DNA from 3 places in the Agrobacterium sp. 22094 genome. Region 1 is predicted to be linked to each of the others. Evidence: predicted binding sites of a transcription regulator. Region 1 holds the regulator's gene; each other region holds the start of a gene.
The links. Region 1 encodes LexA, which represses DNA repair genes until DNA is damaged. Its sites were predicted from a motif close to TGTTCNNNNTGTGTTCNG; they were not measured.
Positions count from the first base shown of each region.

Region 2: ACTJK5_RS22005 (ImuA family protein) is a predicted target of LexA. The motif match lies at 2,862-2,879, and genes of this name have one in related genera.
Region 3: ACTJK5_RS03565 (UvrD-helicase domain-containing protein) is a predicted target of LexA. The motif match lies at 8,042-8,059, and genes of this name have one in related genera.

Region 1 is NZ_JBQEPX010000001.1:938,036-948,689, forward strand. Features, by position in the region: gene ACTJK5_RS04455 (ComEC/Rec2 family competence protein) at 1-679, shown strand, start outside; gene ACTJK5_RS04460 (glutathione S-transferase family protein) at 690-1,379, opposite strand; gene ACTJK5_RS04465 (GFA family protein) at 1,641-2,039, shown strand; gene ACTJK5_RS04470 (hypothetical protein) at 2,131-2,388, shown strand; gene lexA (transcriptional repressor LexA) at 2,382-3,107, opposite strand; gene ACTJK5_RS04480 (hypothetical protein) at 3,464-4,027, shown strand; gene kdsA (3-deoxy-8-phosphooctulonate synthase) at 4,150-4,998, shown strand; gene eno (phosphopyruvate hydratase) at 5,216-6,490, shown strand; gene ACTJK5_RS04495 (HIT family protein) at 6,620-7,039, opposite strand; gene ACTJK5_RS04500 (GNAT family N-acetyltransferase) at 7,059-8,249, opposite strand; gene ACTJK5_RS04505 (glycerophosphodiester phosphodiesterase) at 8,246-8,989, opposite strand; gene ACTJK5_RS04510 (RidA family protein) at 8,986-9,456, opposite strand; gene ACTJK5_RS04515 (cell envelope integrity EipB family protein) at 9,574-10,413, shown strand; gene rpsB (30S ribosomal protein S2) at 10,604-10,654, shown strand, end outside.
Region 2 is NZ_JBQEPX010000007.1:150,179-160,832, forward strand. Features, by position in the region: gene ACTJK5_RS21995 (error-prone DNA polymerase) at 1-617, opposite strand, end outside; gene ACTJK5_RS22000 (Y-family DNA polymerase) at 614-2,125, opposite strand; gene ACTJK5_RS22005 (ImuA family protein) at 2,046-2,798, opposite strand; gene ACTJK5_RS22010 (hypothetical protein) at 2,983-3,342, shown strand; gene ACTJK5_RS22015 (pyridoxamine 5'-phosphate oxidase family protein) at 3,339-3,929, opposite strand; gene ACTJK5_RS22020 (thermonuclease family protein) at 4,436-4,918, opposite strand; gene ACTJK5_RS22025 (SOS response-associated peptidase) at 5,102-5,761, shown strand; gene imm45 (Imm45 family immunity protein) at 5,856-6,176, shown strand; gene ACTJK5_RS22035 (GCG_CRPN prefix-to-repeats domain-containing protein) at 6,277-6,609, shown strand; gene ACTJK5_RS22040 (hypothetical protein) at 6,829-7,017, opposite strand; gene ACTJK5_RS22045 (DUF2461 family protein) at 7,594-8,244, shown strand; gene ACTJK5_RS22050 (hypothetical protein) at 8,700-9,488, opposite strand; gene ACTJK5_RS22055 (hypothetical protein) at 9,485-10,654, opposite strand, start outside.
Region 3 is NZ_JBQEPX010000001.1:746,965-757,618, forward strand. Features, by position in the region: gene ACTJK5_RS03530 (AzlC family ABC transporter permease) at 1-142, opposite strand, end outside; gene ACTJK5_RS03535 (DUF2164 domain-containing protein) at 341-589, shown strand; gene pncA (bifunctional nicotinamidase/pyrazinamidase) at 868-1,494, opposite strand; gene ACTJK5_RS03545 (DUF2778 domain-containing protein) at 1,919-3,196, shown strand; gene ACTJK5_RS03550 (DMT family transporter) at 3,212-3,634, opposite strand; gene ACTJK5_RS03555 (DMT family transporter) at 3,631-4,104, opposite strand; gene ACTJK5_RS03560 (glycosyltransferase family 25 protein) at 4,430-5,338, opposite strand; gene ACTJK5_RS03565 (UvrD-helicase domain-containing protein) at 5,526-8,000, opposite strand; gene ACTJK5_RS03570 (efflux RND transporter periplasmic adaptor subunit) at 8,365-9,516, shown strand; gene ACTJK5_RS03575 (efflux RND transporter permease subunit) at 9,513-10,654, shown strand, end outside.

The DNA.
Region 1 (10,654 bases):
TCTGGTGCCGCTTGAGCAGAACAAAGCAAAGCCGGATTTATTGATCTACGAGGATGGTGTCCTCGTCGCATTTCGCACGGATCAATTCGTTGCGACGACCAAGCGCCAGGCGAAGGGTTTCGTGGTTGAGCAGTGGGCGAGGGCGGTGCCGCTGCCGGATAAGCATGTGGCCCCTGTCATGCTGGATGACGACAAGGCGGGTGAGCGCGAGGACACGGCAGAGCCAAGGTCACGCCGCCCGGCTGTTCTCACCGATCAGCAGAAGCAAGAAGCTCGCGACAAGATGATTCTGGCTTTCGAGCGGACGAATGGCTTCTCTTGCCAGAAAAATGCCTGGTGTGCTGGACGTCATCAGAGCGGCGTCAAAGTCGCGGTCATTTCTAATACGGCGTTGACCGGTACAGCCTGCGATCTGGCGGACATCGTCGTGACGTCGCGTTTCGTGCCGTTTTCAAACTGTCGCTCGGGCGCGCTGCTGATCAGCGCCACAACATTGCGAAAGACAGGCTCGCTGGAACTCTGGTTGAATGAGGCCGGAGCGCCCGTCGCAACTGCGCGCGCGGCGATGCAAGACGTTGCCAGACCCTGGTCGATTCACCGCGCCTATGACTGGCGCAGCAAGACCTCCGACGGCGCGATGCCGCCGCATATCGAGACGATGCTGGCGGCCGGGCAGTAAGTCTTTTGCTTCAATCTGCTGCGGAGCGGCGGTCTTCGATAATCTCGCCAGACGCCCGCGCTTCCTCTTCATGCTCCAAGTCGCGCCACGGCTCCCGGATCGCTGCCTCCTCCCACTCCCTGATCGCCGGCAAGCCAAGGAGTTGGGTCTTGTAAGCCTCCGCCGCTGGCGAGAGTGCTGTGCCGTAAGTCTGGAAGCGAAACGCGACGGGGCAGAAGAACGCGTCGACGGCGGTGAAATTGATGCCGGCCAGAAACGGCCCGCCGAAGGTGTCGAGGCCCTGCTGCCATAGCGCGTCGATACGCGCGATATCCTTGCGGAGCGCCTCGGTTGCCGGAACCGGTCTGATCCGCAAACCTACACTCATCGGGTGTAGATTGCGCAGCGATTGGAAGCCGGAATGCATCTCCGCGGATGCCGAGCGCGACCAAGCCCGCGCTTTGGCATCCTCAGCCCAAACACCATCATGCCGTTCCGCCAGGTACTCGATGATTGCAAGCGAGTCCCAGATGGTGACATCGCCATCCACGAGGCAGGGCACCTTGCCTGTGGGGGAGAAGTGCGTGAAGCCATGCTTGGGATCGGGATCGTTGAACGGGACGAGATTCTCTTTGAAGGGAATCTCCAATGTCCGCATCAGCACCCAAGGCCGGAGAGACCAGGAGGAGTAGTTCTTGTTGGCGATGTAAAGATCGTACATGTTGTCTCCTTCTGGTGATACGGCCACTTGAATCGCATGCGATCAGCAAAAGCGTCCATGCGGTGCAAAAGTGCGAATGTTATTTCTCTGTCCATCGTCCTAACGCATGAGCGAGAGGACATACAGGCCGAGTCTGTCATGTCAGATATCATATGAATTGATGCGTTCGCCGCTCTCACCTTTCCGAAAACAGAAGCAGAATGAACTTCATCGGTTCGTCGCGGTTTGATGGGAAGGCGTCAAGCAAATGGAGCGGTCGAGATGAACATGAAATCTGGCGGTTGTGCCTGCGGCAGCGTGAGGCTTTCGATAGTCGGTGAGCCCTATCGTATCGGGATTTGTCACTGCATGGATTGTCGCAAGCACCACGGCGCGCTCTTCCACGCATCCGCCATCTTCCCGCAGGATGCCGTGACCATCGAAGGAGAAATACGCAGCTATAATGGCCGCTTCTTCTGTCCCAACTGCGGATCGCCGGTCTTCGGAAAAAGCGACGACGAAATCGAGGTCAATCTCGGTTCTCTGGATTCACCAGATCAGTTCGAGCCGACCTACGAGCTTTGGACGGTCCGCCGTGAGGCTTGGCTGCCGGATTTCCCGGCATTGCGCCAATATGAGCGGGACCGGGAATCGACAGGCAGAACGGAAAAGGGGCGGTGAGACTGTCCACCTTGTCGGATGGTAGCCGCGAGGTGGATTAGCCGCGTCTGTAAGTCCTGCTCTTAGAAGCGACGGGCGAGGGCGCTTGTCGGTGGCACTGAAAGATTGCCGCCGTTCGAAGGCCATGATCGGCATGCACCCGACCATCCGCCAATCTTTTCCTCATCCTCGGATCGAGAATGAGGATAACGAGAAAGACGAAGACGAAGACGAAGACGAAGAGAACCAGCGTCGAGACCTCGGCGCGATCAGAGGCAGCACATCGCCGCATCTGCCAACGAGGTCTGCGCGTCTTGCCTCTGCAAGAGCACAGGCAGCCAGTCTGAGCCGACTATCGTTCGCTCAGTGATAGCGACGAATGAGACCGACCAGCTTGCCCTGAATCTTTACCCGATCCGGTCCGAAGATGCGGGTCTCATAGGCTGGGTTCGCGGCCTCCAGGGCGATGGAAGCACCCTTGCGGCGGAAGCGCTTCAAGGTGGCTTCTTCATCATCCACCAGTGCGACGATGATATCGCCGGGGTTGGCGGTGCTGCCGTTGCGGATGATGACGGTGTCACCATCGAAGATGCCAGCCTCGATCATCGAGTCACCCTTGACCTCAAGCGCATAATGCTCGCCCGTGCCCAGCATATCGACGGGTACGACAACATCGTGGGTGTTGTTCTGGATAGCGGAGATCGGCACACCGGCGGCGATGCGTCCCATCACAGGAACGGTGACAGCGGAGGAGATCTGATCGTTTGCTGGCTTCGGCGCGGGAGCCGGCTCAGGCGGTTTGGCTTTTCCGAGGCTGCCCTCGATCACGCTTGGCGAAAAACCGCGCGGCGGCTTCTGTGCGGGTGCGGAATAGGCTTCCGGAAGCTTGATGACTTCCAGGGCTCTTGCCCTGTTCGGCAAGCGGCGGATGAAGCCGCGTTCTTCCAAAGCGGTAATCAGCCGATGGATGCCGGATTTCGAGGCGAGGTCGAGGGCATCTTTCATCTCATCGAAAGATGGCGGCACGCCGGACTCTTTCATTCGCTCATGAATGAAAAGAAGCAGTTCCTGCTGTTTGCGCGTGAGCATGAAGAAAACCCTTGGAATACGTGGCGAAGATTCGCGAAACAAATACAGAACGAACACTATATGTTCCATATGTGTTCTGCAATCCCTTAAAATTCCGCAAACGTCTCCGCCTCATCAATTCGCAGTCCTGTTATCCGCGCAATGGTAGAAGTTCATAGCTTCTTTACGGTGTTGGGCGTCTTTTTCCTCTCCAGGTTGATGATTTCATTTTTGCGGGTATCTACAAGCTGCTTCGAGGATCACACGATCCGGTCATCCTGTGGTATGAAGGCCAAGCCATTCGAAGCATTATCAACAAAGTTATCGTAGCTCTACGGCGCTGCCTTGCAGCGTTTTTTCGGGGCAGGGACATTTTTATGAAGCTCGTTAGATTTACCCTTATCGGAATGCTGATTGCGCTGGCCGGTTGCCAGACCCTCGATCCCAATTCACCGGAAGCTTTGAAGCGCAAGGAGTATGACCGGTTGCTGCTGAACACGACGATGGCCAATTGCAAGCTCATCGTTCAACTCAATCAGAAGCGCGTTTCGCAGAACAAGGAGCCGACGCGCGACAATAACTGTGCACGGATCCTGAAAAATCACGCGCTTGGCGGCGTTCATCCGGCGAGCTTCATCCCCGATCTTGCGGTGAACGGCATTCCCATTCCGATCGGTGGACTGATCAAGCTTGCAATCGTTGCCGACCGAAACCAGCGTGAGAAGAAGGCCTGGGAGGCATCGCTACCGGCTTGGGTTTCCGCCGGTGGTGAGAACAGCGAGAACGTTTATCGCATGTTGCTGACTCAAGGCTTCAAGCCCGAAGAATTGGAAGGGCTGAAGGGAAGTGCTGGATTTTCCGACGCGGTGCGCGCAGTCGGGCCGTTCGTGCAGTCTTCCGAGGCCAATCCCGATGTCGTCCGGAAGGCGAATGCCGGCTAAAGGGCAAGCGGTTGGTGCTCCCTCATCTCGTGACACATGGCGCGCTTGCTGCTAATGCCTGTGCAACATCGCAAATTAAGCGGTTGCCGGCGATGTCCGGCGCATGTGTCGTGAGGAATGAGATGACTTTGAAGAACAATTTGAAAGTGGTCGCTGGCGAAGGCAAAGGCGCTGTCGCCTTCTCCAACACAGAGCGGTTTTCGCTGATCGCCGGTCCGTGCCAGATGGAAAGCCGCGACCACGCTTTCATGATTGCCGGCACGCTGCATGAGCTTTGCGGCAAGCTCGGCATCGGGCTTGTCTATAAGTCATCCTTCGACAAGGCCAACCGCACATCGCTCTCCGGACAGCGTGGCATCGGTCTCGACAAGGCCATGGAGATCTTTGCCGATCTCAAGAAGGAATATGGCTTCCCTGTCCTGACCGACATCCATACGGAAGAGCAGTGCGCCATTGTCGCCGAAACCGTCGATGTCCTGCAAATCCCGGCCTTCCTCAGTCGCCAGACCGATCTTCTGATCGCCGCCGCAAAGACCGGTCGCGTGATCAATGTGAAGAAAGGCCAGTTCCTGGCGCCCTGGGACATGAAGAACGTGCTGGCAAAGCTCAACGAGAGCGGCAATCCGAACGTTCTGCTCTGCGAACGCGGCGCATCTTTCGGCTATAACACGCTTGTCTCCGACATGCGCTCGTTGCCGATTATGGCCTCGCTCGGTGCGCCGGTGGTGTTCGATGCGACGCATTCCGTGCAGCAGCCAGGCGGGCAGGGTGGGTCGACGGGTGGTCAGCGCGAATTCGTCGAGACATTGTCGCGCGCAGCCGTGGCCGTCGGCATTGCCGGACTGTTTGTCGAGACCCATGAAGACCCGGACAATGCCCCTTCCGACGGCCCCAACATGGTTCATCTGAAGGATATGCCGAAGCTTCTGGAGAAGCTTCTGGCGTTTGACGCTATCGCCAAGGCCGCCTGATTTTGGCCTAATCGATTTTTATAGGTTGGGCGACGCCTGATGCTGGGCGTCGTCATTGTAATTTCTCACGCTTCGTCTACAGCGAAGTTGCAATGACCTTTCACACTTTTCAGAATCGCTTATCCGCCGTCCGGCTCGAAAACGGCTTCACAGTTTTGCCGATGCGCTCTAAGACAAGCGACTGAAATTCATCTGTTCCAGTCCCAAGGGAGAGACCATGACAGCCATTACCGACATCATCGCACGCGAAATCCTCGATAGCCGTGGCAACCCCACGGTCGAGGTCGACGTGTACCTCGAAGACGGCTCCTTCGGTCGCGCTGCCGTTCCATCGGGCGCATCCACCGGCGCTCACGAGGCAGTCGAGCTGCGCGATGGCGGACAGCGCTATGGCGGCAAGGGCGTTGAAAAGGCCGTCGAGGCCGTCAACACCGAGATCTTTGATGCGCTTGGCGGCTTCGACGCCGAAAGCCAGATCCACATCGACCAGACGCTGATTGCGCTTGATGGGACGCCGAACAAGTCTCGCCTCGGCGCAAACGCCATCCTCGGCGTATCTCTGGCCGTTGCCAAGGCTGCTGCCGAAACAACCGGCCTGCCACTCTATCGGTATGTCGGTGGCCCGAACGCCCACCTGCTGCCCGTTCCGATGATGAACATCATCAATGGCGGCGCGCATGCCGACAACCCGATCGATTTCCAGGAATTCATGATCATGCCAGTCGGCGCGGAAAGCATTCGTGACGCGGTGCGCATCGGCGCTGAAATCTTCCATGTGCTGAAGAAGGAACTGGCAGCGCAGGGTCACAACACCAATGTCGGCGACGAAGGCGGTTTCGCGCCAGGCCTGAAGAGCGCGCCGGAAGCGCTGGACTTCATCATGAAGTCGGTTGAAAAGGCAGGCTACAAGCCGGGCGATGACGTCGCTCTTGCTCTCGACTGCGCCTCGACCGAGTTCTTCAAGAACGGCAAGTACGAGATGGAAGGCGAAGGCCGCACGCTCGAGCCGGAAGCCATGGCTGATTACCTCGCGGAACTCGCGGGCAAGTACCCGATCATTTCCATCGAAGACGGCATGGCAGAAGACGATTGGGAAGGCTGGAAGTACCTGACTGACAAGATCGGCTCCAAGGTACAGCTCGTCGGCGACGACCTCTTCGTTACCAACTCCGCGCGTCTGCGTGACGGCATCAAGATGGGCGTTGCCAACTCCATCCTCGTCAAGGTCAACCAGATCGGTTCTCTGACCGAGACGCTCGACGCTGTCGAGACGGCGCACAAGGCACGCTACACGGCGGTCATGTCTCACCGTTCGGGTGAAACGGAAGACTCCACGATTGCCGATCTCGCGGTTGCCACCAACTGCGGTCAGATCAAGACCGGCTCGCTGTCGCGCTCCGACCGTCTGGCGAAGTACAACCAGCTGATCCGTATCGAAGAGATGCTGGGTCCGCAGGCTGCTTACGCTGGCCGCTCCATTCTTCGCAGCTGATTTGAGCTGTGATATTTTGGGGGCTTTCCATAGGCCCTAATAATAGAAAACCCGCCGATGGCCTCGGCGGGTTTTTTGTGTCAGCGATGCGGTATTTGTTCTCGACGGTCGACGGGTCGGGAGCGCGCCTTACAGGGCCTGTTTGATCTTCTCTGCGTGAGCCTTCAGCATCTCCAAATCCGCCATCGCGCCGCTATGGGGCTTCAAAGGCTCTCCGTCCTTGCGCGGTACGATGTGGAAGTGCAGGTGGAACACCGTCTGGCCAGCGGCGGGCTCGTTGAACTGCGCTACGTAGATGCCATCAGCATCGAAGGCTTCCTTGGCGGCGACGGCGAGCTTCTGGACGACGGGGATCGTCTTTGTCAGCACGTCTGGATCGGCATCGAGAATATTGCGCGAGCCGGTCTTCGGGATCACCAGCAGGTGACCCGGGGCCTGGGGCATCACGTCCATGAAGGCCAGTGTATGGTCGTCTTCGTAGACCTTGACGCACGGGATTTCACCCCGGAGGATTTTTGCGAAGATGTTGTTGTCATCGTAGGCTGTCACGGGCTGCTCCCTCAAAACTTTAGTCGTCGTCTTCCTGCCGTTCGCCTTTGCGAAACGGGCTATGGTCTTCAAGATAGTCGTTGATCTGTTCGACTTCGCTGCGTTCCCGCTCCAGATAATCGGCGATGGCGTGGCGAAGGCCGGGATGGGCAATGTAATGAGCGGAATGAGTGGTCACCGGTGTGTAGCCGCGTGCCAGCTTATGCTCGCCCTGAGCGCCGGCCTCCACACGCTTCAAGCCCTTCGAAAGCGCAAAATCGATCGCCTGATGGTAGCAGACTTCAAAATGCAGGAAGGGATGGTCCTCGATGCAGCCCCAGTGCCTGCCGTACAATGCGTCGCCGCCGATGAAGTTGATGGCGCCGGCAATATATTTACCCTCACGCTTTGCCATCACCAGCAGGATATCGTCTGCCATGCGCTCGCCGATCAGGGAGTAGAAGGCGCGGGTGAGGTAAGGCTTGCCCCATTTGCGGCTGCCGGTATCCATGTAGAAGGTGAAGAACTGATCCCAGATATCTTCGGTCAAATCGCTGCCGGTCAGCCAGTCGATCTCGATACCGTTTTCCAGCGCTGAACGTCGTTCCTTCTTCAGGGTCTTGCGCTTGCGCGATGACAGGGCGTCGAGGAAATCGCTGTGATCACGATAGCCTTCATTGATAAAATGAAACTGCTGATCGGTGCGATGCAGAAAACCCTCATCCTCCAGGGCTTCAATCTCTTCTTCATTTGCAAAGGTCACATGTGCCGAAGAGATGCCGAGCTTCTCTGTCACCTGCTGGAGACCTGAGGCGAGGACCTGCTGGAGGGCCGCAGCGTCCAGTCCCGTCGTCAACAGGCGCGGACCCGTCGCAGGCGTGAAGGGAACCGAGCATTGAAGCTTGGGATAATATCGGCCGCCTGCGCGTTCGAACGCGTCCGCCCATCCCTGGTCGAAGACATATTCGCCGCGGCTGTGGTTCTTGAGGTAGCCAGGAACCGCCCCCATCAATCTCCCGTCGCTGCGCTCCAGCAAGAGATGCTGGCCGAGCCAGCCGGTCTTTGCCGTGGCCGATCCGGACTCTTCCAGCGCGGACAGAAAGGCGTGCGAAATGAAGGGATTGTATGGCGTGGCCGACGGTAGTCTGGATGCTCCGGAAAGGCTGTTCCAGCTTTCCGGAGCGATGTCCTTGAAGGACTGTGCAACGCGAATGGTGTATTCGTCGCTCATGCGGTGGCTGACTGGTCCTTGCTGTTGGGGACAAACCCCTCGAACGTTATCTGGTCAGCATATGTATAGGACTTCTCCAAGGCATTTTCATCCCGCACGGTCCAGGTAATCACCGGGACGCCAAGTTTTCTCTGCGCTTCGATGAAGCTGTTGGGCAGGTGACCCCAGAAGTAGGAGATGAAATCGAGGCCGATCTGCATCGCTTCATCGTGCTTGAAGAAATCTTCCGGATCGGCGCCTTCTGCGGTCAGACCCAACGGCCAGGGAGAGCGTGCCGCCTTCAAATCCTTTAGGAGATGATGATCGAAGCTCATCAGTGCCACATGGCCCTGATAGCCCTCCAGCTCTTCCAGAACCGCTTCGGCGAAGCCGTCATCGACGCCTTCGCCCTCACGTCCCTTGAGCTCGATAACGAGCGGCACCTTGCCGGCGCAGAGCTTCAACAGTTGCTTCAGTGTCGGAACGCGATCCTTGGTCTGCCCGATCGACAGCATCCCAAGTTCGGCAGATGTGCGCTCACGCACATCGCCTTTGATGCCGGTGAGGCGGGTCATCTCGTCATCGTGAAAGACTACGGGAACGCTATCGGCCGCCAGCTGCACATCGCATTCGATGGCATAGCCAGCTTCGATGGCGCGGGTAAAAGCCGAGAGCGTGTTTTCCCAAACCGCCTTATTGAGATCGTGATAGCCACGATGGGCGACGGGTTGGGCCGTCAGCCAGGATAGTTTCAATGTCATGCGTCGATTTCCACGATGGCATCGATTTCGACGGCGGCGTTGAACGGAAGCGACGCCATGCCGACGGCGGCACGTGCATGCTTTCCGGCATCACCCAGGACATTGGCAATGAGGTTCGATGCACCGTTGATGACGAGGTGCTGCTCGGTGAATTCCGGGACGGAGGCGACGAAGCCGTTGAGCTTCAGCACGCGGCGCACCTTGGAGAGATCGCCGTTCAAGGCTGCCTTGACTTGCGCCAGAATGTTGACGGCGCAAAGCTCGGCCGCCTTTTGCGCGGTTGCGACATCGACATCGCGACCGACATGGCCCGTCACCGCAATCTTGCCGGATTCCATCGGCAGTTGTCCGGAAATATAAAGCAGATTGCCGCTGATCGTGAAGGGAACATAGTTGGCAGCAGGGGCTGCTGCGGCGGGAAGAGTGTATCCGAGTTCCTTGAGGCGAGCTTCGATGGCGTCTGACATTTTTCCGTTTCCGCTTTGGTTGTAAATCTTTCAAAAATCCGGCATTCAGGTCATGATGTCGAAAAGCCGGACGGTTGCTTGTACAGTATGAGCGATGAGTCCAACAGGAGTTATTGAATGATCGTCAGGAACCTCGCTCTCGTTCTTGCCGCTGGCGTGGGCCTCATGCCGTGCATCGCAAGTGCCGTGCCTGCCAGCGTTCCCAATCTGATCTCCCACCGCGCCGTCTACGATCTCGAACTCAAGGATGCGTCGGATCGCTCCGGCATCGAGGGCATGACCGGACGCATGGTCTATGAGTTCACCGGCTCGTCCTGCAAGGGTTACAAGACCGATTTCCGTTTCGTCACGCAGATCAATACCGGCGATGCGGTGCGGATGACCGATCAACAGACCACGACATTCGAAGATGCCGTCTCGAAGAAATTCACCTTCGAGACCAAATCCTTCACCGATGACAAGCTCGACAAGGAAGTCATCGGCTCTGCCGCAGACGTCGATGGCAAGATGAAGGTGGATTTGACGAAGCCCGATCCGCGGGAAATCGATCTTGTTCCTGGCGAATTTCCGACCGAGCACATGTATCAGGTCATCGAAAACGCCAAGCTCGGCAAGCGCATCTTCGAGTCGCGCGTGTTCGATGGCTCGGATGACGGCGATGAGAGCCTGATCACATCGACGCTGGTTGGCAAGCAGCAGGCACCGAAGGATGGCGACGCCGAAGCGAGTGTTGCCGGCGATTTCGCCAAGGCACCATTCTGGCCGGTGACCATCGCCTATTACAACGACAAGACCGGGACGGATTCTCTGCCGATCTATCGCATGTCATTCAAGCTTTACGAGAACGGAATCACCCGAGATCTGACGATGGATTACGGCGACTTCGTTCTGACAGGCAAGCTGGCCAAGCTCGATGTTCTCAAGCCTGAGACGTGTGAAGCGCCGCCTGTACGCTGAAATGTGACGATATCGGCGTTTTTTGACGCCGCGTGCTTGCAATTTGGCGAAGGCCGCTGTATGCGGCACACCATTCCACACGCGAAGCTTGGGGTGTTCCGGGAGAAATCCGGTTCATTCCGCCCGGTGGTACCGGTCAAACGGTGCTGTTCGCTTCGCGGGGGTTCAACCGGAAAAGGAGTAACAAGGCATGGCATTGCCCGATTTTTCTATGCGCCAGCTTCTGGAAGCTGGTGTTCAC
Region 2 (10,654 bases), on a different contig from region 1:
TCGATAGTCGTGTTGGTGCGGATGCACGTGAGGATATCCTGCAATTGACGGCGAGACGCCTCATGGAAGAGAACGTCGTTGGTGACGACCGTCTTCACCCTGAACTTTGCCGCCATATTTGAAAGCTCGTGGAGCCGCATTTGGTCGTTGGGTCGTCGCCGAAGACTGAGCGCCACGTGAGCTCGCCGGCCGAAAATCTCGTTCATCTTCCTGAGTTGGACGGCACAGACATCGTCGGCGAGGTCCGGCACGAGGATGCCGACCATCCCTTCTGCGTAAACGGCAAGGTCGTCCAGATGAAGGATGCAGTTGTCCTTCCCGCCTCTGCCCTTCCCCAAAGTGATCAGGCGGGTGAGCCGCGAATATGCCGCTTTGTCCGTCGGATAGACGAGGATCGAAATCTTATCCTGCAGATCGAGCCGACAGCCGACGACCAGCCGCACTCCAGTTTCGCGGGAAGCCTCTAGCGCGCGCACGATTCCGGCGAGACTGTTGCGATCGACGACACCAAGGGCTTCGATGCCGAGCTCCTTTGCCGTCGCGAACAATTCATGCGCCGACGACGCTCCACGAAGGAAGCTGAAATGCGTCGTGACCTGAAGCTCCGCGTACTTCATGCGAAAATCCCGTGCATGAACCACTTATGCGAGCCCGTTTCCGGGTCGATCCCATCTCCGGAGCGAAAAATCCAGAAGCGCTCCCCGTCATCATTTTCTATGACGAAGTAGTCCCGCACGGCCTCCAGTTCCGTGGGCCGCATCCACCATTCGCCGAAAATGCGTTCTGGACCGTCGGCTCGCTTCACGCGGTGACGCTTCCCGCGCCACGTCACGCTTGCGGGCGGATAGTCTGGCATGAGAGCAATCGCCTGGATCTGCTCCGGTCGGTCGAACAACCGCACGGGTCTGCGCCAATGGCTCACCCATGCAGTCTCCACAGCGTCCGCAATAGCCGGGACCCGCTGGACACTCCTCTCAGGAACATCGGATGCAACGGGCGCCAAGCGATATACCCGTTGTCCACGGTTCGCGAAGATGTCGATCAGCGGAGTGATGTCGCCGTGCTCCTCCTCGACAAGCGACGATTCCTTCTGCTCCTCCACTAATGGTTCGGCCGCGACGGCGACAAGAACAAGTCTCTCGATACCAAATCCCGGCTCTATCTTCTCGGTCCGGTCCTTGAAGAGTTTCGTCAACCAGCCGACGTCGCGCGCGGGCTTTGCAGTTCCGGCGCGTATTGCCTGAATGGTGTTGTCTACCTTGTGGACGATGAGGTCGGTTCTTCGCGCGCCAAGTCCGCGCTTCTCAAGTTCTGCCACAAGTTGGACCACCAACCTGCCGACGTACTTGTCGATCGTTTCCGCTGCTCCAATTGGCTCCTGGAAGGAACGGGAGACCTCGACAAGATCCGCTGTCCTTATGGGATCTATCGGCTCCGACACTCGACCAAACATCTGGTCCAGTCTCCTGCCGACTTCCGGTCCGAAACGAAGCGCCAGCGGCGCACGCGGCGTGTTCGCAAGTTCGCCGATCGAATGGAAGCCAAGGACAAGGAGATCCTGGACGATCTTGTCGGAGAGCCTCAAAAGAGAGATCGGGAGTTTCTCGACTGCGCGCACTATTTCACCGCGAGGCACGATCACCGTATCGCGCTTGATTGCCCGAACACACGCGTGGGCCGCTCCCCAGGTTTCTGCCACGGCTACCTTCGCCGTCAGTTTTCGGGACAGGAAGGTGTTTACGATACCAGTCGTCATCGGCACCTCTCCGCCTTGGAGATGATCCGCGCCCTCGGTATCCATGACGAGACCGTCAACGCCGTCGACTGCAACGACCGGCGAATAGTGCGCGAGCGCCCAGAAACCGATACGATTGAGTGCGACAGCATCCGCGGCGGGATCGGCATCAACCAATCTAAGACCCCGGAAGATTGCCTGCGCCTTCGCGGCAGGCATCCCTACACGAACCCCGATCTTCCTTGCGGCGCCATCGACCGCGGACACCCATCGCTTGGATCCACTCCTGGAAATCACAGCGATCGGCTGCTCACCCGGTATCGAGGGATCGTCCCTCCTGATCCTGTCCGTGGCCAAATCCGGAAAATAGATCGATACGACCCTGCTCATCACACGCTCCGACGCAAAACTCTCTACACTCGCCCGCACGCGACCTGAGCAATTCCAAGTACCACCTGGGCCGCCCGATGCCTGGGACCGGGAGCGACTCTGAAGGAAGTACACCCACGCGCCACCGTGTCGTGGCAGCGGTCGGTTGACCGAAATCACTAGCCTCGGTCTGCCTTCGCCACCTTCGGACCACGAGCGCCATGGTGCCTGTACGTTCTGCGACGAGTTGCAGGCGCCTGCTGACGACCATCGGCAGTCTGACCATTTCCCCGACAACTGCGCCAAGACCTCCGAATGAAAGGGCTTCCTCCATGCTGGCCGCGACGTCCTCTTCCTTGTCGCTTTCGACGAAGATTACTCTGCGAGGATGCAGCCCCGCCTGAGCGAGCGCGGGGAAGAAAAGGTCCGGCCTCGTCAGGCACCAGACGATCGGACCCTTCGTGCGTGCGGCAATGCCGGCTGCGAACAGCGCGGCGGCCGCTCCGTCAACGGTTCCTGAACCTCCGCCCGCGAATTCATGCAGCGCGCCATACGCCAGGCCGCCTCCCGGAAGGATTGCGTCGATCTGAGCCACGCCAAAAGGTAGGCACCCCGCTTTCGTCACGCCCTCTCCTTGGATGGAAGAGATGCGATCTCGCAGATCAGTAATCACTTGATCGCGGGCAGCCGACATCGGTTACGAATCCTTCCGAAATCGCAGTTGAACAGGGACGACATCATGTCGCTAGAACTTGATTGTTCCCCTTCTGTTCCGTATCTTGTCCGGCGTCAAGACGCCTGAAAATAAGGAATCTTGGCTCAAGATTAGCAACACTGCAGATTCGTGAAGTCGAATCAAAACCGTAACTAGATTCGACATGGCACCGTTCGTGGAAAATATTTTTGTCGTCATAGAGGGATGTGGATATCCAAAGTCCTCAGAGGTTCCAGGGGGTGGTATAATCACCAAGACGCCTAAAACCAGCGGAAGAACTGAAAGCGAGCGCAACTACACGCTGAAGGACGTACGACTGCCTAATATCGAAATCGAATGCATCCGGTGCGAACGCGTTGATAGCTTAGAACGAAAAGCGGCTGTTGCGAAGTTCGGCGCCAGCATGAGCTTCGCCAAGCTTCGCCGACGCCTCGCGATGGGTTGCGACCGTATCTGCCATCCCGACGGCGACCTCTGCGAGATGCGGTTTCGATGTCTCCAGTCGCCGAATGCAGATGGCTAGTCGCGCGATCTGTTCCCCGACCATGTACCATCTGCTCGGTTGAAGTTGTATTGAACATGCTCCTCATCAAAGACATCCAGAAGCTCGACGGTGACAAGCGTGACCTTCACCAGGGCGAAAGCCGCCGGTGGGACCGACAGTTGAATTTGTGGGCCGGCGCCCTCCTCACACGCTTGATCGTCTACCCTAAAGCCTGCATCGCGGGGTAAGAACGAGCGTCGGGTACGAGTGCTCAACATGTTCCATTGCGCAAGTCGCTCGTCCTCGTCTTGCGAAACACTGGCCAAGCCCGACAGCCTGATCTGAGTCCATGTTGCAGGATCGTAGCCCACCAGCGACACATGGTTGTTGGACCGAAGCTGGCTCATCTTGGCAGAACCGGCGTCCGTCACGAAGAACAACTCTCCAAGTCTTCGTGTAAATTGCCGCAGTACGATCGTTCTGACGGACGGCTTTCCATTGTAGGCTACTGTTGCGAATTGGAGCAGGTTGAACGGGGCATGGGATTTTGTACCGCCTTCAAGAGCAGACCAAATATGAAGAAGGACCTGCTCCGGGTCATCGGGGAGACGCTTGTCGTTGGTCAATTTCCGGCTCCAGTAATATGTGCCTGCGCCACGAGATTGTGACGCACTAGTTTGGTCGCGTGTTTCTCAATCCCACCGCTGCCATGCTTCAGACAAATCGGCGCGATTTAACGGCTGGATGGACATCATCGCAAACTCTATTCCAAACGACGTCTATTCTCTGCTCCTGACCGTGGCAGCCGCGCTCATTGCCGTCTGGTTCGCATTCTTCATACTCCGCAAGCTCATAGGTGTAGCGGTGCTTGCTGTCGTATTGGTTGGCGGCCTAATGGCATGGTACGATCCGAGCACGCTTCGGTCCGCTCAACATTTCGCAACCTCCGCTTATGATCAGTGGAGATATAGCGATTCCAACGAGGACGGGTTCCGTCCCTATCGGTAACGAAGGACGCAACACGCGCGTATCTAAGAATGAAAAATGCGCGCTTGTAATTCGAGGCAGCGCAGATCGATCGAGACCATTTACGACCAGACGAGGCTCATCGCGAAGCTTCTACAGTCTCCGGTCAATCGCATCTAGCACCGCGAGCGATGCACGGCATTTCAAACTTCCCACCCCAAATACCTAGACGTGCGGACTGTGCCTCTGCCTGATCCTTGGCATAACGACCGTTCGAGTACTTCGGCCAATCGATCGCGTGTCCGTTGCGAACCATCCAGGCGTTGACATCTAGACCGTCAGATCGAACGCAACGCCCCACGATCCTGTCGTAGCTCTTGCCTGTCGCCCTACACGTTGTCGGACGCGATTGCGAAAGGAAGGTGTCGAGGGCATTAGCACTGACTTGCCCGCAGCGGTAGCGTTTGCCGCTGGCATTCTCGCATAGCTGTCGGCTCTCAGGTGCATCGATGCCCTCAAAGCGGATGCGCACGCCGTTGATCTCGATCGTGTCGCCGTCCACAACGGAGGGGCGTCCGGTGATGCTGCCCGCCGACGCAATCGCTGGGATGAACATCAGGATAAGGGCAGAAGCTGTAACTTTGATCATCTGTGTATTCGGATGGCGCAAGGGGCGACGAAGTTCCTGGTTTTTCTTTCGCAAGAGCCACGACTGATAATGCTGATTCCACGCATAACCACTTTATAGATTGTCACGCAGGGATACAGGAACGACAAAAGGCAGTTTGTTAGACCAAGAGCAACCGCGCAATCACTTAATGTTGAGGTAAGCATGTGCAATCTCTATCAAGTCCGAACAAACCAGGAAGCCATGCGAGACATCGCCGGCGCGATGAGCGAGAGGCTGAACCTTGAGCCAGAGGTGGAAGTCTACCCGGACCGCCCTGCCCCGGTCATCCGAAACCGTGACGGAGCGCGCGAGCTTGTCGGCCTCACCTGGGGCATGCCCACCCCGCCAAACATTCTCGGCGATCGACCAGACACAGGCGTCACCAACATTCGCAACGTCGCATCGCCACACTGGCGCCGATGGTTAAAACCGGAGAGCCGTTGCATCGTGCCGTGGACGCGGTTCTGCGAGTGGGAAGACACCAAGCCTCGAAAGACGAAGCGATGGTTCGCGATCGATGACAGCGAGCCGCTTGCATTCTTCGCCGGCATTTGGACCGATTGGCACGGCGTGCGCGGATCGATGAAGAACCCGCGGGACGGCAATCATCAGCTTTTCGGCTTCCTGACCTGCGAGCCAAATAACATCGTCAAGCCGATCCACCCCAAGGCAATGCCGGTCATACTGACGACGCGCGAGGAAGTCGATGTGTGGCTTAGCGCGCCATGGGATGAGGCAAAGGCGCTCCAACGGCCCTTGCCTGATGAACGCTTGGTGCTGCTGCCTCTCGAAGATGTTTCCATTCAGGCCACACTTTTGTAAGCAGGGGCATACAGTCAGCATTCTGTGAGGAAGTGGTAACATCTCCGCACCAAGAATGAGCTGCTACGAGAGAGTTTGAATAGAACGGACTGGTATGCACCCAAAGCAGAAGCTCATCGATCTCGACCAGGCATCGTTGTTTCGCGGGAACGTTCTCAGGCTACCGGCGAAATATCCGTATGAGGAACACGTCGACTTCATGCTCTTCGAAACTACGTCTGGCGAAAGAGGATACGGCTTGATGGTCACGTCCGGGTACAAGGCGGGGATTTCCCTGGTGTATTTGCCGCCTGAAAGCGAAAGCAAGGATGGTGGTGTCAGTCGTGATTGGATTGTTTCCAACTGGAAAGCCTGGATATACCCCGACTGCGACGTTTCGCAGGTCGAGTTCATAGAGGCTTACCAAGCGACGTGAGACGTCGTGCGCGCTCACGCCACAAAACCATCACTATTCATTCAGCCGCCGTTCACGGGACCGAGAGCTAAATCACTCCACCAAACGAGGAGTGATGGAAATGCGCAATATAGTTCTAGGCGCGGCACTGCTGATAAGCGGATTGATGGGAGCAAGTGCAAACGCGATGCCCATGACGCAACCCTTGGCGCGGGATAAGCCAGACATCCAGACGGTCGATTACGCCTGTGGGCGTGGATATCATCTATCGCCCCGGGGCTTCTGCCGGCCGAACGGCCCGCCACGCTACGAACGCGAGTGGGGGCGTCGCGGCGATTGGGAAGCTCGGCGCGAGTGGCGGGAACGCCAGGCAAGGCGGGAGTGGCAAGAGCGTCGAGCGTGGGAACGCGAACGTGAGTGGCGACGAGGATATGACTACCGTGATCGCTGGTAATATGAGTGGCCGCTAGGATAACGAGCCCTAACCGGCGCCGATCATGGCCAGCATGCCAAACGCTTCCCTTTTATAATCGACCCCCAACGATGGCTGTGCTCTGAGAAAATAATTGTAGCACAATGCACCTGCCGGTCTTTGATCGCAACGAATAAGCAGAGGAGGCGTACTCTAGGGGTTAATGGCGACCGCAAGAAGGCCGCCATTCTATAACAAGGCTCAGTTCACAGGCATCGCGCCGGCAGTGCCGCACTTGGCGAACTTGCCCTTAGCATCCTTGCACTGAACCTTCTTCTTCGTCGTCTCGCATTTAACGAATTTGCCCTTGGCGTCGCGGCACTGCTCTGCGCTCGCTGGCGCGACGGCAAAAGACGTCAGTGCGGCTACAATCAAAACCGACTTCCACATGCTGAAAAACTCCTGGCCTTGATTGGCCAAGAGGTATCGTTACAACAAGTTTTGAAAAGCTCAAGCCGCAAGCTCGCATCCAATAGAGGGCAGCGTTCGACACTTTGCCCGCTTTTCCGAGCGTTGATTCTATCGCACTTCGGCAAGACATTACGCATAAAGTTGCGAGATATCTGAGCCTCCGGCAGTGTTTCCTTGAGGTGCGGAGATTGCGGGGTCCTGAATGGCTCTTCTTCCGACTACCTGAAACTGTGTGAAACGGTCGGGACGAGAAATGCCGGCGTCGCTAGCCGCCTTCTACAAAATCGTGCGACCGACGGCAGACGCCTTCGTTCGGCCTCATTCAACCTAACTGCACACTGCACTTCACCATTTGCGCATCTTATGCTCTGCCGCAGTCTTCGAAAACTCCTTCTGTCGAGGCTGATTTTCGAGGGGCATCTTCTGTCCAGCGGCGCAGCAACGGTCGAGAAGAAGAAATTCTCTGATACATATCCGAGCTGGACATATTTCGTTCCCTTTATGTTCGTATTGTTAAACTTGTTATAAATTGGGCAAACGTGCGTAGGCTTCCTCATGATTGATCAGCAAACTTTACAGTTTTTATCAGAAGCATCTGCGGAGGGTGAAGCGGAGTGGCTCGCCGACAACCGTATTCGTCTTAAACTGGCGCGCCAAAACTTAAGTGAATTTGCATCTGCGCTTCTCCTAGGCGCGGTACGGTTAGATCCCCGCATTGCCGAAGCAAACCGCGACGCGCGCAAGTGTCTGGTGACCGCGCAGATTTCGAAGGGCGTCGCTCCGATCACAATCCGGGTGTCCCTATCTAGAAATTCGGCTGCGACCTATTTCATGAGCATTTCTCAGGCGTATTCGTACGTCGGCGGGGGTGCATTATCGCCGCAGCCCCGCCTTGCTCGCATCCTACGGCAGACCATTTCGAGTCAAACAGGTAAGTGGCGAGGAATCGTTGAAGGCGCTTTATTCCGAACTTATTTTCCGAACGGTCTGAGTGACGGGCGCCATGCAAGTGGCAAACCTTATATGAAAGACCATGACGCGCTCGACTTTTTCAATCTCAAAAACTTCGGGGCGTGCCGTGATGTTTCACCCCAGATGCTCATGTCTCCGGATCTTTTAGAAGAAGCAGTTAAATCGTTTGCTGCAGCCCGTGGCCTTGTCGACTACATAAATCGCGCGACCACAAAGCTTCCAGAGCTGGCATGATGAGCCACTCGTCCTAGGCGCTTGCGCACCTATCAGATTTATTTTGGACTTCACAAACGGCGCCGACAAAAAGCTGACTTAGGCCGCCTTCAGACCATCCCTCCTGTGCTGAAGCTCTTGAAGAACGACTACACTCGACTATTAAGGCGCTACCAACGACCGTCAACGGCGCTACCAGCAGCGTGTGGGCGCCTAAGGTCTGCTCCGGGGCGTTTCTATCGCGTTGTAACTCCATAGACTTCGGCAGTTGAAGCGAGGATCGTTGGCAATCGGATTAAGTTGAATTAATGAGAGTGGAACGAGAAAAGGCTTTTAGGCCCACAGCTTTAAGCGCACACTCCTAAGTGGAATAAAGCAACCGGGTTTGGCGAAGGATGATATAATGATCCGGCTCCGAGCTCTCGAGATCAGAACAGTCTCGGATCCAAACGTCAGGCGGAGCGGCACGATAGAAGTCAGCCATCACTGCTTCCAACTACCCCTATCGCATCGGTAGTGAGGCGGTATTCGGACATTTCGGCTGGCGAAAGATAATAGAGTTGGTTAGGTGGGGTCTCCAGCGCATGGATCCACAAACCGGCGCCGATGCCCATTTCGTCGAGGTGTCGCGCAACTCTTGCAGTAATGGCCTGAGCACTAGACATTGCTTGCTCCGGCGATCCCTGGTCAATGCCGCCATTGAAAACCTGATGAACGCCCACAACGGCATTATTGGCTGCCGATCTCGTAATGCCCCCAGCAAAAACGAGTGGGCAGGACGAGGCACAGAGTGCCTTTTCGCCGACATTGGTCGCAATTGCTTTTTCCCGAATTAATTTGGACATAGCTAGAGCATCATCGACCGACCCTCCCGGTGAGTCCAACGACACTATTTTGATATACTCACCACGAGCCTCGATTTCTCGGGAAAAGCGTTCGGCCGCGCCGGGATCGATTGTTCCTTCAGCATGCAGCACTCCGCCTTTAACAAGACTAAATGTCATTGGCTTGCGGAGCACCTCCTCAGGGGTCAAGGGTTGGACTGGAGGAGCGCCGCGGACCCCTGGCTCACCCTTCGGAGGGAGAAAAATTGGCAGCTCCGGCGCCGGTTCAAGACTGGGTCGAGCAGCTTCGGCTTCGGTAATGTCCTTTACGTCAAGCACCACAAATGTCGCCGCCGCCGCAAGAAGCAAGTAGAAGGCGCCGCGCATCAGCATGCCGTCGTCCAAGCTAATCATGGCTTTAAAAGCGGCGACTGGTCTCACGTGGTCGGACCTTTGCGCGGTGACTTGTTAACACCGATACTTGTGATCTTATTGGTGTCTTCACCCTCCTCGCAATCCCGAGTTTCAGCAGGGGCATCCTCCGTGATCTGCAGCTCTCTTGCTGACATTTCTTCGGCCGCAATCGCCCTTTGCATCGCGAGCGCCTGCATTAGTTCTGCTACAGTGACCCTTTCGGCGAACGGCATGGCCGCCTCTTCCCTTCGGATCGCACCATTCACCACAGCGAGGATGAAAACCATGACGCCTGGTAGGAGATCGATGGAAATCGCCCCCGCCCATGCTGGAATAAAGTCGGAAGCGTAACGCAGAACGGCTTCTGCCGATGAGAGCGGCACGAAACGTCTCTCGGCTACTGGTGCGCGCGACAGAATTTCATCTGCGGCATCAGAAAGGACTTTCGATTGTGCTGCAACCGAAGCGCGGATTGTTTCCATAACCCGGTCTTGACGGGTGATAAGATCCTGTTCGCCACCGTCTGGGATAGGCGCAATGAAACCTAGCGAAAGATCGTCTGCAGCGCGCCGAATTGAGGGAGCAATCGAGGTTTGCTGCAACGATGTGATGACGCCGGTCAGGGCGACGGCTTCGGACGAAAACTTGTCTGCCCGTGGCTCTACAACTCCGGGTGCCGACACAAGCGCGCGCATGGTTTCGAGGCGCTTTTGTCCTTGGTCGAACAGGCTGGCAACCTGTTCCCTGGATGCATTGATGCCGTTTTCCAATTCATTCAATTGCGAAGACATCTGCGTCAGAAGCGAGACAACGCTGCCCGAACCAGTTGTGCCCGTCAGCGCCCCGGACTGTCGTTCAGAGGCCGCAAGCTGGGCAAAACGCTCTTTGGCGCGTTGAATGTCCGGCAAGAGACTCTGTGCTGCAAGAGCATTCTGATGTGCCTGATCAAGATCTCCGGTGTAGTCTTGAACAGTTTCCGCGAGATGCTGTTCAAGAGCAGCTGAGCCTGCAAGTGCTGCAGCATTGAGCCAGCTCGACATAGCCAGAATCATCGCGCAGCCAACCGCCATGACTGCTAACATCGCGGAGCGGCTAGAACGGCTGGTCACGTGCGGGTAAAATCGCGCCATATAGGACCAAAAGGCGTAGATCCCCACAGAAACTGAAGCAGAGTAGATGATGGCTGCAAAAAA
Region 3 (10,654 bases), 190 kb from region 1:
TGATGCCGCTCATCAGCGTCGCTTCATAGATGGTCATGCCGTTGTCGATGGCGACGGCACCAAACAGCGCGCCGAAGGGCAAGACGGCAAGGGCAACGGGGAGGCCAAGGCGGATGCCCGACCTGAAGGGTGACTGTGTCATGGGGTAGCCGGTCCTGTACCGGAGAACATGGGATGTTCGTCTCCTACAGTCTCGGGCGTATGCGCACAAACAAAAATAAGGAATAGCTTGATTGATTTATTTGAAGCTTGGCTTACCCTTCCACTTTTTGTTCTGCCGCATATCGTTGTCGCACAGTCGCTTTATGCTTTGCACGATCGGCAAGAGGAGGGCCGCATCTTGGAACTGAAAATCGACAAGCAGCAGAAAGCAGAGCTGGCCAAGGCAGTCCAGGATTATCTGGTGAATGAGCTGGATTTCGATGTCAGCGGGCTGCAATGCGAGATGTTGCTGGACCACGTGGCGGAGGTGATCGGTCCGGCATTCTACAATCAGGGACTGCGGGACGCGCAGGCCGTGATCTCACGTCGAATGGACGACGCGGCTGCTGATATCGACGTGCTGGAGCAGCCATTGAACGGCCGCTGAAAGGGGGTAGAGCGTTTCCTTGCTAAATAGAAACGTTCTGCCGGAGCAGGTTTTCGTCAGGGCAAAGGCGATTGGCGAAGGGCATACCCAAGGGTACGGTCGAGCCGATCGCCTTTGAGCCTGGCGGAAAGATGCCCGGCCCTTCGGGTTGGTTGAAACGGGCCACCTGCTTGCCCGGACGGCTTGGCCGTATGCTTTGGCTACGGCACGCGCCGCCCGGACAATCAGTCGATCCCGTTTGAACCAACAGAACTGTTTCTATTTAGCAAGGAAACGCTCTAAGCTTTCAGAATATCGCTGCTGTTGACCACCGCAATGCCCTTGGCGCGCATGGCGGCAATCGCGGCCTTGATGCCTTCCGGGTCGATTCCGCGGCTGGCATCTTCGATGAAGCGCACTTTCACATCCGGCAGCATGTCGCGCGCATCGAGTGCGGAGAAACTGACGCAGTAATCCGTTGCAAGCCCGCAAATATCCAGAACAGTTACGCCCTGGCGATTGAGGTAATCGGCAAGGCCCGTTGTTGCCGACTGATCGTTATCGCGGAAGGCCGAGTAGCTATCGACGGCTGGGTTCTCGCCCTTTTGCTGGACGTGATCGAAGGCTTGAGTATTGAGATCTGGATGGAAGTCCGCATCCGGCGTTTCCTGAACGCAGTGATCCGGCCACATGACCTGCGGCTTGCCCGACAGTTCGCCCATCTCGAAAGGCTGCTTACCGGGGTGTTGAGATGCGAAGCTGCCATGATTGGCGGGGTGCCAATCCTGCGAGGCGACGATCAGGTCGTAACCACCATTTTCGATCAGCGCATTGGCAATCGGCACGATCTTGTCGCCATCGGCCACAGGAAGATTTCCGCCGGGGCAAAAGCCGTTCTGGATGTCGATCAGCAGCAGCGCCTTCATTTGTCGTTCCTTCAAGTCAATCGCTTGTGGCCGAGCTTAGAAGGTTTTCGTCAAAATGAAAACGACGGGATGACCGAGGCCGCCGCCATCGCCGCATTTTAGGCAAAGTCGAAAGATACAGGCTTTGCCCAGAAGAGGGGACGCCGACTCAGCCATATGGGTGCTGCACGGACAGCCTTGCTCTTCGGTTTCGACGCCCGAAAAACAATGGGGCGCGAACATCGGATCTTACCTGCATGAACATGGCTTGCGCTTTTAGGGACAGCGTTTTCAGGGGACTCGTAAAGACTTTGGTTACCATAATTCGGCATGCTTCGAACCTGTTCGCTTCGAGGATGGTGCGATTCGCATCTGACGATCGAGGCCAACGCCAAGTCGCCGGCGATAAGCCGGTTTTGCGTAAACGGTTCGAGTAACGAGTATCATGGCGTCATCAGTCGTGACCTATCAGGGCGTGCCCATGCGCGGTGCAGCCCATGCAAAAAAACGTGCTGGCCTGTCGTCAGGCGGCCTCTCCGCTCTTCTGGGCGGCGGGATCCTTGCCAGCGTCTGTGCTGTGGCGGCTTTTGCTTCGCTGCATGGTATGGCGCAGGCGTCGCATGGCACTCAACGTTTTGACAAGATGCTGCTGGCTCAGCTGGATCGGCCCGTGGGCGAGGCGCCCGATGACGTGCAGCCCACCATTCACGTCCATAAGTTCTCGCGCCTTTCGGCCAATCCCGAAGGCCACCAGAAGATGACGCGCCTGGCAGCAGAGCACCATCTCAATGCCAAGCTCTTTGCAGCGCGCTTCGGCACGGCAGCGGCCATCGACGCTCAAGGCCAGGCGACCGTCAAGGAGCTGGCAGCGCTTCGCCCATCGGCGATCGTCGATTCAGCGCTTGGACGCGGGCCTGAGACCGCGATGCTGGAAACGCAGGAAGCAAAAGAGCATCCTGCGTTTGAAGCAGCACTCGGACGCCCGCAGGCGAAGGCCGATGAAGAGATCGATCTTCTGCCGGAGACCGTCCCGCTCCCGAATTTCCGCCCGGAGATCGCAAAAGCTTTCGAGGTCGAGCCGGCACCGCGTCCTGCCAGCCCATCTGTCGTCGAGAAGGAGATCGCTGCGCAAGCGACCGTTCCGACGCCCGCTAGACCACCGGTGCAGCAGCCCGCGACATCGACGATGGTTGCCTTCGCGCGGCCCGACAATCCGATGCGCGAAACGAAAATGGACGCCGTCGTTCCGTGGCCGGATCGCGGCAATGGCACCGCCATCTATGATATTTCTGCAGGTGTCGTGCATCTTCCAAGCGGCGAGAAGCTTGAGGCCCATTCGGGTATCGGCAAGATGCGTGACAATCCCGATTTCGTCCACGTCAAGATGCGCGGCGCGACGCCGCCGTCAAGCTACCGCCTGACCATGCGCGAATCGCTCTTCCACGGCGTGGAAGCCATTCGCCTGACGCCAGAAAGCGGCGTCAATCCGCATGGCCGTAACGGGCTTCTGGCGCATACCTATATGCTGGCAAAGCGCGGTGAATCGAATGGCTGCGTCGTCTTCAAGGAATATCCAAAGTTCCTGGCGGCCTTCAAGCGCGGTGAGGTGAAGCGTCTCATCGTTGTGCCGAAGCTGAACGGTCGTCCTTCCGCTGTCGCAGCCAGCAGCAGTGGAAAGAGCGGCGGTAAGACATTGTTCGGCAGCCTGTTCGGCAAGAGCTGAGGTCGCGGACCAGATTTAACGGCGGCGTTGGGTCAGTACCATGCCGCCGAGAATGAAGATAACGCCGAGCGCAGTCGCCCAGATTTTCGGCGGCTGGTCGCTGAAGAAATCCAAGACGACGCCTGAGACCATCTGGCCGCTGATGACGAGGAGTGCCGTGTTGACGGCACCGATGCGCGCGATCAGCCAGCTGCCGGAGGCGATGAAGACAACGCCGATCGGCCCGCCGATAAAGGCGTACCATGGCGCATCACTCGCACCTGGCGGGAAAAGACCGCCAATGGCAAGTCCCACCAGCGTCAGCACGACCAATCCGACAAAGTGATTCCAGAAGGATGCGGTTAGCGGTGACGTGGACAGGCTGAGGCGGCCATTGATCTGGCGGCTGAGCGAAACGAAGACGCCGCCGACAAAGGCCATTGCGATCCAGACGATCATGTCGCTCTCCCGACCAGAATGATAAGAGCGCTGCCGCCGAGGATGAGGGCGATTGCGAGAATGTCCTGTCCCTGTGGGCGACGCTTGGGAAAGCCGAACAGTCCCCAGAAATCCGCCGCGAGGCTGAAGATGACCTGCCCAGCCAGTCCAAGGGCGATCGTGCCCGAGAGGGCCAGAGGCGAATTCACCGCTGTGGAGGTCAGCATGACCAGGACAGCGCCGATCATACCGCCCATATAGGCCCAGAGGGGTGCCTTGGGTTTTGCCGGCTGTCCCGGCTCCGGTTTGCGGTAGAGCAGCCCCATGACGATGATTGCCGCGACCGTTCCTGTGGCGTGAGCCGTCCAGGAGGAAAACAGCGCATTGCCATAATGAGCGAGCATTCCGTTGAAATGCACCATCAAGGTCAAAAGACCGCCGCTGGCGAAAGCGGCCGCCAGGTGAAGCGGATTGGAACGTGTCGGCGTCATGGGAAACTTTGTCTGTTTGAGAATGGCCCTGAAGAACTCATCTGGCTTTAGAACTTTACTGCATAAAAACAAAACGAAATGCGTTGATGGGTCCGGCCATTTGCAGTGATGGGTGAGGAATCACCGCAGCGCCACGCGTCCATTTCTACACACAAGGGACGCTTCATCTCTTTTGAGACGACGTAATCGTGCTTCCGATGTTTTAGGGAACAAAATCAGCGCAAAGCTGTTGTTTGCGCATGAAGAAAACGACACGTAAACCACTAAGCCGGATGACGATCTTCGTCATCTCGATCTTTATCATCGCCGCTATCGTTGCTGCAGTTTACCTGATCGGGTTTACGCCGGGCGAGACGACCGCGTGAACCGGTGCCGGGTCGTAGGAGGCCGGGTGGGTCGACACTGATGTGCCCGAAGAATCACTCTTCCTCTTTGCAGATGGCAGTGCGCGCGGCGTGCGCATATTTCCCGCATAGCCCAAAACAAGCCTCGCCCCTCTGAACACGAAGCGGGTCACCTCCAGATATGCGCGGAAGGGCAGGACGGTGAAGTACCGCCAGCGGGGCAGCTTGTAAGCGCGAGCGACGCTTTGAATAGAGCTGGTGTTGTCTGCATCCTGCGAGGCGCAGAGAGGATAGATGAAGGCCGACTTGAGGCCTGCCAGATATTCCAGATCATAGGCGATATCATAGGCCAGCCGCATCGGGACCAGCTTTTCTGCGATCCACTTGGCCGCTTTGCGATTGACGATATAGGCACCCGAGCCTTTTTCGCGAGTCAGAGCTATGCTCAAGGAGCGATCAGCCGTCAGCTTGCGGAAGGCATGTTTTTTCCCGTGGCTGACTGTCGACAGCCGCAGAATATCCCAATCGTTTCGATGATCGATTGCCGCCTCGACCGATTCCATGAAACCCTGCTTGAAGACCACATCGTCCTCGAGGATCAGCGCAAACTCGGCCGCGCTTCGCAGCAGCCGGCGTGCGCATTCCACGTGGCTCAGATAGCAGCCGATTTCCGGAGGACAGGTCCGCCGACCGTGCATGAGCTTGTAGGAAAGCTCGCTGAATTCCGGGATCGGAAATGTCAGGGCTCTGCCATCGACCGCTTCGACACGCTCTGCCGTGAGCCCGATGCCTGAGAGCTTGTCGATCATGGCCTGCTTGCGTTGCTGTGCATTGGCCATGTTGATGAGGTAAACTGCAAGTATTGAATTAGAATTCTCGAATATATGCAATTTAACCTCAGGAGGACGACTCTGCGAAACCATGTGGTTATTGCTGAGAATCGCCCCGAGGGGAATAGTCGAAGCTGGCAGTTACTCAAAAATACGAGGTGAAAACTTAGGGGGCAGCGCGCCTTTTTTGGGCGCATGAGGCACGCTTATCTTCTTTAAGCTGGCGCGGCTTCTTTATGTTTGGGAATCAGGCCTTTTCCACGAAGCCGTCGAGCACGCGTTTCTGGCCCGCTCGGTCGAAATCGATCGTCAGCTTGTTGCCTTCGACGGTCGCGACATTGCCGTTTCCGAACTTGATATGGAAGACGCGATCTCCGACCGCAAATTTCGAGGGCGCATCGGCCACCGACTTCGCAACCAGCTCTCCATCGATGGTCCGGGCACGCGGACCGCTCTCACCATAGCCGATCCGCTCTACCGCGTGTCCAGACCGGCTGCCCCAGTTGTCGCGCGTCGCATCCGACCTGTTGGCTTGAGCGCGCTTCCAGCCGGGCGTGGCGTAATTATTGGCAAAGGGTTCGGCCTTGTCGAAGCGGGACTGGCCGTAGCCGCCGCGACCGCCATAGCCACCATAGCTGCTTTCTGATGCCGTGACTTCGACATGGGATGCCGGCAGCTCATCCAGAAAGCGTGAGGGCAGGGTGGATTGCCAGAGACCGTGTATACGGCGGTTGGAGACGAACCAGATGTGGCAGCGGCGCTTGGCGCGGGTAATGCCGACATAGGCAAGGCGTCGTTCTTCCTCCAGACCGGAGCGTCCGCCCTCATCCAGAGAGCGCTGATGTGGGAACAGACCTTCTTCCCATCCGGGCAGGAAGACGGTTTCGAATTCCAGGCCCTTGGCGGAGTGCAATGTCATGATCGAGACGGCATCGAGCTCTTCATTCTGCTCGGCATCCATGACGAGCGCCACATGCTCCAGGAAGCCGCGCATGCTCTCGAAGGAGTCCATCGAGCGAATGAGTTCCTTCAGGTTTTCAAGGCGTCCCGGCGCTTCTGCGGTCTTGTCGGCCTGCCACATGGCGGTGTAGCCGCTTTCATCCAGGATCTGTTCCGCGAGCACCGTATGTTCGGTGTTTTCCAGCAGCCCTTGCCAACGGCGAAAATCCTGCACCACATCGAAGAGCGCCTTGCGCGCCCTGGGCTTCAACTCGTCGGTCTCGATAATATCTGCGGCGGCCGCCAGCATGGGGATATCGCGGGCGCGGGCATAGTCATGCAGCGTGCGAATGGTCGTGTCGCCAAGCCCGCGCTTCGGCGTGTTGACGATACGCTCGAAGGCCAGATCGTCCGCCGGTTGGCAGACGAGGCGGAAATAGGCCATGGCATCGCGGATTTCCATGCGCTCATAGAAGCGCGGGCCGCCGATGACGCGGTAGTTGAGACCAAGCGTGACGAAGCGATCTTCGAATTCTCGCATCTGGAACGAGGCGCGAACGAGGATCGCCATGTCGTTGAGATTGTGCTTCGTGTTGCGTTGAAGCGCCTCGATCTCTTCGCCGACGGCACGGGCTTCCTCTTCGGAATCCCACGCAGCATGCACCACGACCTTTTCGTCGTTCGGGTCGACGCGATCGGTGAAGAGCGTCTTGCCCAAGCGACCTTCATTATGGGCGATCAGGTGACCGGCGGCGCCGAGAATATGTTCGGTGGAGCGATAGTTGCGCTCGAGCTTGATGACCTTGGAGCCGGGAAAATCCTTGTCGAAGCGCAGGATATTGTCCACTTCGGCACCGCGCCAGCCATAGATGGACTGATCGTCGTCGCCAACGCAGCAGACGTTTTGCGGCTCGCCCTTTGCGCGCTGTGCCAGAAGCCGCAGCCACATATATTGGCAGGTGTTGGTATCCTGATACTCGTCCACCAGAATGTAGCGGAAGCGCTGGTGATAATCCTTGAGGATATCGCCATGGCGGCGGAATATGGTGATCGGGTGCAGGAGAAGATCGCCGAAGTCGCAGGCGTTCAGCGTCTTTAGTCTTGCCTGATAGGCTGCATAAAGCTCGCGTCCCTTGCCATTGGCAAAGGCGCGGCTGTCGCCTTCTGGAATATCGGGCGGTGTCAGCCCCTTGTTCTTCCAGTTGTCGATCATCCCGGCGAACTGCTTGGCCGGCCAGCGCTTGTCGTCCAGACCTTCGGCCTGGATCAACTGCTTGATGAGCCGCACCACGTCATCGGTATCGAGAATCGTGAAGTCCGATTTCAGCCCGACGAGTTCGGCGTGCCGACGCAGAAGCTTGACGCCGATGGAGTGGAAGGTGCCAAGCCATGGCATGCCTTCGACCGCACCGCCGACAAGAACGCCGATACGTTCCTTCATTTCGCGCGCGGCCTTGTTGGTGAAGGTCACGGCGAGGATCTGGCTTGGATAGGCCTTGTTGGTTGCGAGAATGTGGGCGATGCGTGTCGTCAGCACGCGGGTCTTGCCGGTGCCGGCACCGGCGAGAACCAGCACTGGACCATCCACCGTTTCGACCGCCTCCCGCTGCTCCGGATTGAGACCGGAGAGATAATCGGGCGTGCCACGCGCCTGATCGCGCGCCGCCATGGCGCGCGCGGCAATGCCCAGGCCACCGGGGGCGGGAGCTGCGTTTGGGGCCGGACGGCGCGGCTCGTTTGGTTCTTCGTCGAAGAACGGCATATCGTCGAAACTATTGCTCATGCGGCTCAATGTAGTGATTCGGGATATAAACGCTAGAACGTCGTTCTGCTTTTATTCCCGTATTCACGGTGATCGCGACCAATAGAAGGCAAAATGCCAGTTTTATGCATGCCCGCGGCCTCTCTGCCATGTGCGTGCGATGCTGAGCCGAGGACGGTTTCAAAGCGGAATTACAACTGGCGATAAAGTATATCGGTGATTTTTCGATGTCTTGCCGCAAAATTTTCGCAAATTACAATTCGGTAAGAAACGAAATGTTGCGTTGCGTTGTTAAGCAGCAGCAAAGATACTGCCCCAAATCATTCGCCTGCCTGTCCGCGCTGCGGCACGGCTGCGGTTGTGGATGGATCACACGGAGAATTGCATGCGGGTTTGGAAGCAGGTTGGTGTCAGTCTGGCGGTCGTCGGGGCTGGTTTCTTTTTGTGGGCGTTCAATTCGTCCACAGGGCAGAACCTGCTGGCGAAGGCTGGCATCGTCGCGATGGGAGAGCCTGCCGCAAACAATGCCGCCAGTGCTTCGTCCAGACCCGCAGGCCAAGGTGGCGGGGGCGGGCGCAGCAATGCCACGCTGGTGATTACCGCGCCTGCCAAGACCGGCACAGTTAACGATCGCCTCAATGCCATCGGCAACGGTGAGGCGATCCAGACCGTCGTCGTGACACCTCAGGCGTCCGGATTGATTTCCGAGATCCTCGTGTCGTCCGGTCAGAAGGTGAAGAAGGGCGATGTGCTGGCGAGGCTTGATGATGACGAGCAACTGATCGAGCGCGACAAGGCGCAGGTGTCGCTCAAAAGTGCGGTTGAAAAGTCGTCTTCTTACAAAAATCTTCAGTCGGTGGCCCGTCTCGATGTTCTCGACGCGCAGATTGCCGAGGAGTCTGCCAAGCTTGCGGTCAGCACCGCCGAGCTCAATCTGAAACGGCGCAATATCGTCGCGCCGATCGACGGCATTGCCGGCATCGTCGCCATCAATGTCGGCGATAATGCCACGACACAGACCAGCATCGTCAGCATTGACGATCGCTCGAAGATTCTCGTCAACTTCTGGGCACCGGAACGATTTGCCACGGCGATCAAGGTCGGCATGCCGGTGGAAGCGACCTCGATTGCCCGCCCGGGTGAAACCTTCACGGGCCAGGTGGAGGCGGTCGACAATCGCGTGGACGAAGCAAGCCGCACCGTTCGTGTGCGCGCCGTTTTCGATAACGCCAAGGATGAGCTGCGCGCCGGCATGTCGTTTAGCGTCACCATGAAGTTCGAAGGCGAAACCTATCCATCGGTCGATCCGCTGGCCGTGCAGTGGGATGCCGACGGTTCCTATGTGTGGCGCGTGAAGGACAACAAGTCGAACAAGGTCCGCGTTCAGGTGGTGCAGCGCAACCCTGACGCTGTTCTGGTGAAGGCCGAGCTTTCGCCCAATGACCTCCTGGTGACGGAAGGTCTGCAGCGCGTGCGTGAGGGCGGCGCTGTGCGCATCGGCAACGAACCGAAAGCACCGGAGGTCGCCAGCCAATGAGCGGTTCATCAACTGGACAGACGCCGCCCGCAGGGCAAGACTCGAAGCTTGCCTTTACCGCGCTCTTCGTAAGACGGCCGATCCTTGCTGCGGTGATCAACACGTTGCTGGTGGTCGCCGGATTGGCGGCCCTTGTCGGCGTAGAGGTCCGTGAATTGCCGGATGTGGACCGTCCGGTCATCTCCGTGCGCACGACCTATGACGGCGCATCGCCGCAGACGATCGACCAGGAGGTGACGCAGACGATCGAAGGTGCTGTCGCCCGTGTCAGTGGGGTCAAGTCCATCTCGTCGGCGTCACAGTTTGGTACCAGCCGTGTGACGCTGGAATTTGGCGACAATATCGATCTCGCAGTTGCCGCCAATGATGTGCGCGACGCGATCGGACGTGTCACCAATCAAATGCCGGAAGATGCCGATGAACCGCAGATCATCAAGGCCGATTCCGACAGCCAGCCGATCATGCGTCTTGCTGTCACGTCCTCCACGCTCAGCATGGAAGACCTGACAAAGCTTGTCGAGGATGAGGTTGTCGACCGTCTGGCTGCCGTCGATGGCGTTGCCGATGTGGAGCTTTACGGCGACCAGGAGAAGGTGTTCCGGATCGATCTCGATCAGGCAGCGCTCGCAAGCCGTGGTCTTACCGTAACCGATGTATCCAACGCGCTGGCAACCGCAGCACTGGACGTTCCGGCGGGCTCGCTGAAAAGCTCCACGCAGGACATCGTGGTGCGCGCTACCGCCAATCTCACAACACCTGCCGAATTCGAAAATCTGCTGATTAAGGACAAGGTGCGTCTTCGCGATGTGGCGAGCGTGCAGCTTGGCGCAGATGATGAAAGTACCTCTCTGCGTTCCAACGGCGTGCAGGGCGTCGGCCTTGGTGTGATCCGTCAGGCACAGTCCAACACGCTGAATATCTCGACCGGCGTCAAGGCGGCTGTCGATGCGATGACGCCGAACCTGCCGGAGGGCACACGGATCGTCGTTACCAGCGACGATGCGGTCTTCATCGAAGGCGCGCTTCACGAGGTGGAACTGGCGCTTGGTCTTTCCGCACTGATCGTCGTCGTGGTTCTCTATCTCTTCTTGCGCGACTGGCGCGCCACGCTTATTCCAGCCATCACCATGCCGGTCGC